2 regions of the Micromonospora sp. NPDC000442 genome follow, and region 1 is predicted to be linked to the other one. Evidence: riboswitches for the same ligand, from Rfam matches in the RefSeq annotation. Region 1 holds a riboswitch; the other holds the start of a gene.
What was found. Region 1 has a riboswitch for S-adenosylmethionine ahead of thrC (threonine synthase). Riboswitches for the same ligand answer to the same signal wherever they lie in the genome.

Region 1 (3,400 bases):
GCCGTCGGTTTGCGGTCGTCAAGTCCCTGGCGGCGTGTTTCGCTCACTCCCTGCGAAATACCGCTTACTCATCCGTTCGCCGTCGTCAGCTCAGCAGGCCCGCGTCGCGGGCGGCCCGCAACGAAGGCTTGATCCGGTGGGTGGGGCCGACCTCACCGGCGACCGCGTCGAGTGTCTTCAGCCCTTCGCCGGTGTTGAACACCACCGTCTCGGCGGTCGGGTCCAGTCGGCCCGACTCGACCAGCTTGCGCAGCACCGCCACAGTGACCCCACCGGCCGTCTCCGCGAAGACCCCGGTGGTACGCGCCAGCAGGCGTACCCCCGCCCGGATCTCGTCGTCGTCGGCGTAGTCCATCCAGCCACCGGTGCGGCGCACCGCCTCCAGTGCGTACAGCCCGGCCGCCGGGTCGCCGATGTTCAGCGACTTGGCGATCCCGGTCGGCTTGACCGGGGTGATGGCGTCGGTTTCCGCGTGCAGTGCGGTGGTGATCGGGTTGCAGCCTGCCGACTGCGCCCCGAAGACCTTCCAGCCACCGGCCGGGGCCTCGACCAGGCCGATCTCGACCAGCTCGCTGAACGCCTTGTCAATCTTGGTGAGCAGCTCGCCCGAGGCCATCGGGATGACCACCTGGGCGGGGATCCGCCAACCGAGTTGCTCGGCCACCTCGTACCCGAGCGTCTTGGACCCCTCCGCGTAGTACGGCCGCACGTTGACGTTGACGAAGGCGGTGTCCTCGAACTCGTCGGTCTCGACCAGTTCGCCGCAGAGCCGGTTCACGTCGTCGTACGACCCGTCGATGGCGACCAGGTCGCCGCCGTAGACGGCGGTCGTGACGACCTTGCCCTGCTCCAGGTCGCTGGGGATGAAGACCACGGACGGCGTACCCACCCGGGCGGCGTGGGCCGCCACCGAGTTGGCCAGGTTGCCGGTGGAGGCGCAGGCGAACCGGGAGAAGCCCAGCGCGCGGGCGGCGGTCAGCGCCACCGACACCACCCGGTCCTTGAAGGAGTGGGTGGGATTGGCGCTGTCGTCCTTGACCCAGAGCGGAGCGGTGATGCCCAACTCGGTGGCGAGCTGGTCGGCGGCCACCAGCGGGGTGAACCCCGGATCCAGGGTGACCCGGGTGGCCGGGTCCTGGCCGGCGGGCAGCAGGGCGGCGTACCGCCAGAGATTGCGCGGACCGGCCTCGATCTGCTCGCGGGTGACAGTGGCGAGCGCGGCCGGATCGTAGTCGACCTCCAGCGGGCCGAAACACTCGAAACAGGCGTGCTGGGCGGCGAGCGGGTAGCGGGCCGAGCAGGCACGGCAGACCAGGGCACGGGCGGGGCTGGCGGCGGTGTCGATGCCGGACGGGGCGAGCGTCGACGTCATGTCGAAGTCCTCTCATCTTTCCCCGCATCGCACCCTGCGGCGGGGACGGAATTGGCACCTGCCCCGCCGGACGCTCAACGGTGAGCGCGCGAGGTGGTTGCCGGGGCGTCGTCGGGCCGTATCCCTCAGCCCCTCTGGATGAGGTATGCAGTTGTATCGCCGAGTCTAGGCAATCCGGCCGCAGCCGTCGCCGGTCAATCCCAGCTTGTGAGCGAATCCTCAGCGGCGCCGTCGCGTGCCCCGGCACCGCTGAGGACCGCCGTCAGACCGGGACGGATCGCGGTTCAGCCTGATCCAGGGCGACCGTCGCCGCCCCGCGCCGCCACAGGTTGTCGACTGCCCAGGTGCCCGGGCCGAGGACCGCGACCAGGAAGAACGACCAGCAGAAGAGCACCGACAACTCGCCGTTGTTGCGCAGCGGCAGCAACGCGTCGGGCTGGTGGACCACGAAGTACGCGTACGCCATGGAGCCCGACGCCAGCAGGGCCGCGGGCCGGGTGAACAGCCCCAGGAGCACGAGAGCGCCGCAGACCAACTGGATCATCGCGGCGTACCAGCCCGGCCACTGGCCGAGCGGCACCGCCTCGCCGGTGCCACGGTTGCCGCCGAAGACGCCGAAGACGGACGACATTCCGTGAATGAGGAACAACAAGCCGATGACAATGCGGAACAGGGACAGAGCCGGCCCGCCGAACCGGTCAGTGCGCATTGGTACCTCCTACGAGTGGGGTGGTGGTACCAGAATGCGGACTTTATAGATAGTTGTCGATGCAATCTCTCTTGGTGGGAACGCTCCCAGTCATTCTAGCGGCCGAAACTTCCGGGGGCAGCACCGTGACGGAAACCTTATCGGCTGCTGACGCGGGTGCCCGGGGGCATCGGCCGCCGCGACCGGGTGCGACGATGCACCGATGCCACGCACAACGGTCCGCAGCTCGACCGCCGGCGGCCGTCGGCTCGTCACCGTGCCGGTCTCGATCGCCGCAGCGTTCGGTCTGCTCGCCGGCTGCGCCCCGGCCGGCGACATCGCAGGTGCGCCGCCCGGCCCGGTCCCGGCTTCCAGCGGGCCCGGCGGCACGCCGCCCGGTGACGCCGGTCTCGGCGGTACGCCCTCCCGGGACGGCGATCTCGGCGGGGCCAACGGCCCGACGTCCGGCTGCCCCGACTCCGGCGTCCGGATCAGCGCCGGCGACGTCAACGCCGCCATGGGGCTGCGGGCGATGGGCCTGGAACTGGTCAACTGCGGCGACCGCCCCTACCGGCTGCACGGGTATCCGGAGCCGCAACTGCGGGACGCGGACGGCGAGGTCATCCCGGTCCGGGTGATCCGGGGTGCCGAAGGAATCACGTCCGGCTTCGACGATCCACCCCGGCCGCTGGTGCTGGCCCCCGGTGAGGCCGCCGGCACCGCCCTGCTCTGGCGCAACCTGGTCGACAACCCGACCGTGGTGGCGACCAACGCCGAGCACCTCGACGTCGCCCCGCTGCGCGGCCGGCCTGCGCAACGGGTCGTCATAGCGGGGCGGATCGACCTGGGCAACACCGACCGGCTCGGGGTCAGCGCCTGGCAGAAGCGGGAGCCGAGCACGCCGGAGCCGACGCCCTCGACGCCGAACCCGCCGCCCACCACACCGGTGCCGCTGCTCTGAGCTGTTCCGGCGCGACAAGATCCCGTGCCGGGACAGCCCACCGCGGACGGCGCGAACCGCGCTCGTGACCTGCGTTCAGCTGGTGATGTCCTTGCGGGTGAAGCGCCAGAAGGCCAGGCCCCAGAACACGGTCGCGTAGCAGATCGCCGAGACCGTGCCCCGGACGATGTCGTCGGTCTGCACGGGCGTGGAGAGCAGTCCCAGCCACGCGGTGCTGTAGTGGGTCGGCAGGAACGACCGGATCGCGCCGAGCGCGGTGATCTGATCCAGGATGCTGGAGAGAATCCACAGCAGCACCGCACCGCCTACCGCGCCCAGCGCCGCGTCGGTGGTCACCGAGAGCAGAAACGCCAGGCCCGCGACCACCAGCAGGACGATC
Region 2 (3,400 bases), on a different contig from region 1:
AGGTAGAACAGCCCGGCCAGCAGCAGCGCCGACTGGTTGCCGGTGTTGGCGGCGTAGTCCTGACCGATCCGGAACAGCTCGCGCTGACTGGCCAGCAGGCCGAGGAAGTAGACCAGGCTGGAGTCCTTGATCAGGGCGATGAGCTGGTTCACCCAGGCCGGCAGGATCCGCCGGATGCCCTGCGGGATGATCACCCGTCGCATCGCCTCACGCCAGGAGAACCCCAGCGCGCGGGCCGCCTCCAACTGGGTGGCCTCCACCGACTGGATGCCGGAGCGGAAGATCTCTCCGAGGTACGCCGAGGCGATCAGCGACAGCGCGAGGATGCCCAGCGGGTACGGATTCGGTCCCCACACCTGCATGCCCAGCGGGGCAAGGCCGACCCCGATCAGCAGGATGGTCGCCGCTGCCGGCAGGCCCCGGAACACGTCGGTGTACACCCGGGCCGGCCACCGCAGCCAGCGGGTACGCGAGATGCCCGCCACCGCCAGCACGATGCCCAGCGCCGAGCCGAGCAGGGCGGCGGTGACCGCCAGGATCAGCGTGTTCGGCAACCCGACGGTGAGCATCTCGGGTAGCGCCTCGCGCATCGACTCCCCGTCGAAGAACGTCTCCCACAGGGTGCGCAACGGATCCACAGGTCAACCTCCGCCCTGCTCGCTGGTGGTCCTACCGTCAGGAGGCGGCCGGGGCCGACACGTCACCGCTGCCCGGGGTGAAGTCGGCCGGGATCGGCCGGCCCGGGTAGTACTGCTCCTGTAGGCGCGTCCAGGTGCCGTCGGCGATCACCTCGTCGAGGGCCTTGTTCAGCGCCTCGCGCAGCGCGTCGTTGCCCTTGGCGAAGGCGTACGCGGTCGGGGCCGGGCTGAGTTCCTTCGCCGCCACCGTGATCTTGCCGCCGCTGTCCGCGGCGGTCTTCTCGCCGATCTCGGCGGGGGCGATCCACGCGTCCGCGGTACCGGCCTTGAGCTGGTTGATCGCGCCGTTGTAGTCGGGCACGCGGACCGGGTCGAGGCCCTTGTTCGTGGCGTAGTCGTCCTGGACGGTGCCCTGCACGACCACCACCCGCTTGCCGGGCAACTCCTCGAAGCTGGTCAGCGGCGACCCGGCGGGCACGTCGAGCCCGAAGTAGCCGAAGTCGTACCCGTTGCCGAAGTCCACAGTCTTCTTGCGCGCCTCGGTGATGGTGATCGAGGAGCTGCCGACGTCGAACTTGCGGTTGTTGACCTGGGCGAGCAGCCCCGAGAAGTCGGTGCCGACGAACTCCACCTTCAGGCCGAGCTTGTCGGCGGCGGCGACCAGCAGGTCGTTGTCGAAGCCGGTGAACGTGCCGTCCTTCAGGTAGACGTTCGGCGGGGCGTCGGTGAGTGTGCCGGCCCGCAGCACGCCCGGCTGGAGCAGGTTGTAGGGATTGTCGGCCGTACCGCCGGCGGAGTTCGAGCCGCAGGCGGTCAGGGTGGTCGCGCCGAGGATCGCGGCGACGCCGACGGCGGCGGCCCGGGTCAGGGCGGGAAGGAATCGCACAGGTGTCTCCTGGTTGAGCTACGGCGGGCACGGACGTGCCGCACCGACGGTCCGCCGCAGGACGGACCGCTGGGATGGGATCGATGACAGAGCGGAAGGACCCGGTCAGGGGTTGGTGACCGGCGGCGACGCGGTCAGCTACACGCGGCGCTACAGACCCGCATCATGTCGATGTGGCGACGCCGGGTCAGGCCCGGGCGGGCCACAGAACGATCGCGGTACGACATGGTTCTCCTCAAGGTCGTGATGACCTGGGAACCCAGGCCACGCTTGCACCGGAGAACGCTCCGATGCCTGGTCCTCACCCGGGGCACCCCTGCGCGGAGGAGGGTTGCCGGCCAGCGAGCCGGGGCTTGACGCTGGCACTCATGACCTGCCGCCGAAACTAGCAGCCAGCCCCCGCCCACCGTCCACCCGTTATGACCACCCTCACCCCAAGCCAGGTTGATCATGAGGTTAGCGGCATGTTTGATCTCTTCAACTGCCGCTAACCTCATGATCAACGCAGGCAGGGTCGGTGCGTGCACCCGTCGGGGGTGTTGCCCGTGGACGGCGTGATCCCTTACGGTCTGCTCAGCGGTGGGCGGTGCGGTCCGCATCCGAGAAGCCACCGCCGGTGCGCCGCCATGCGGGCCGGGACGGTGGAGTTCCGGGCCTTCCAGGTGTGGTGGTCGAGCCGGCGGGCGAATCCCGAGCCGTGGCGGCGCGTCGAGGCGCCGGGCCGGCGGCGTCGGGAGCGCGGACATCCACCGGGAGTACCCGTGTATCTCACTCCTCACGAGCAGGATCGCCTGCTCGTCCATGTGGCGGCCGACGTCGCCCGGCGTCGCCGCGAGCGCGGCCTGCGCCTCAACTATCCGGAAGCCGTCGCGGTGATCACCGCCTTCCTGCTCGAAGGGGCGCGCGACGGTGAGTCCGTGGTCGACCTGATGGCCGCCGGACGCACCGTGCTCAGCCGCGACGACGTCCAGGACGGCATCCCCGAGTTGCTGGGGGAGGTGCAGGTGGAGGCGACGTTCCCGGACGGCACCAAGTTGGTGACGGTGCACCACCCGATCCCGTGATCCCCGGGGAGATCCTGCCGGCGGCCGGGCCCGTCGAGATCAACGTCGGCCGGCCGGTGACGGTGCTGACGGTGGTCAACACCGGTGACCGGCCGGTGCAGGTCGGGTCGCACTACCACTTCGCCGAGGCCAACCCGGCGCTGGACTTCGACCGGGACGTCGCCTGGGGGCAGCGGCTCGCCGTACCGGCCGGCACCTCGGTGCGGTTCGAGCCGGGGGTGAGCCGCCGGGTGGACCTGGTGCCGCTGGGCGGCGCACGGATCGTGCCGGGCCTGCGCGGCGAGTGCGCCGGAGCGCTTGACGAGGGACGGCCGGAGTGAGCGGGCGAATCGGCAGATCCGGCGCGGTGGCGCGGCCGGGCGGCTGGCAACGACGGGGAGCGTGGGCATGAGCAGCGTCGAACGGGACCGCTACGTCGCCCTGTACGGACCGAGCACCGGCGACCGGATCCGGCTGGCCGACACGAACCTGCTGATCGAGATCGAGCAGGACCACTGTGCCGGCGGTGACGAGGCGGTCTTCGGCGGCGGCAAGGTGATCCGTGAGTCGATGGGCCAGTCGCGGGCCACCCGCGCCGAGGGTGCCCTGGACACCGTCATCACCGGTGCGGTCATCCTCGACCACTGGGGGGTGGTGAAGGCCGACGTCGGGCTGCGGGACGGGCGGATCGTCGCGCTGGGCCGCGCCGGCAACCCGGACACCATGGACGGTGTCCATCCGGACCTGGTCATCGGCCCGGCCACCGAGGTGATCGCCGGTAACGGCCGGATCCTCACCGCCGGGGCGGTCGACACCCACGTGCACTTCATCTG

Region 2: another riboswitch for S-adenosylmethionine. It lies ahead of ACFY2A_RS22820 (ABC transporter substrate-binding protein); the one in region 1 lies ahead of thrC (threonine synthase).

Annotation. Positions count from the first base shown of each region.
Region 1 covers NZ_JBIAYZ010000004.1:244,775-248,174, reverse strand. The annotation lists gene thrC (threonine synthase) at 86-1,372, opposite strand; SAM riboswitch class I at 1,382-1,517, opposite strand; gene ACFY2A_RS08180 (DoxX family protein) at 1,635-2,081, opposite strand; gene ACFY2A_RS08175 (DUF4232 domain-containing protein) at 2,284-3,021, shown strand; gene ACFY2A_RS08170 (ABC transporter permease) at 3,097-3,400, opposite strand, start outside.
Region 2 covers NZ_JBIAYZ010000015.1:143,593-146,992, reverse strand. The annotation lists gene ACFY2A_RS22825 (amino acid ABC transporter permease) at 1-638, opposite strand, end outside; gene ACFY2A_RS22820 (ABC transporter substrate-binding protein) at 676-1,524, opposite strand; SAM riboswitch class IV at 1,786-1,898, opposite strand; gene ACFY2A_RS22815 (urease subunit gamma) at 2,286-2,588, shown strand; gene ACFY2A_RS22810 (urease subunit beta) at 2,585-2,908, shown strand; gene ACFY2A_RS22805 (urease subunit alpha) at 2,976-3,400, shown strand, end outside.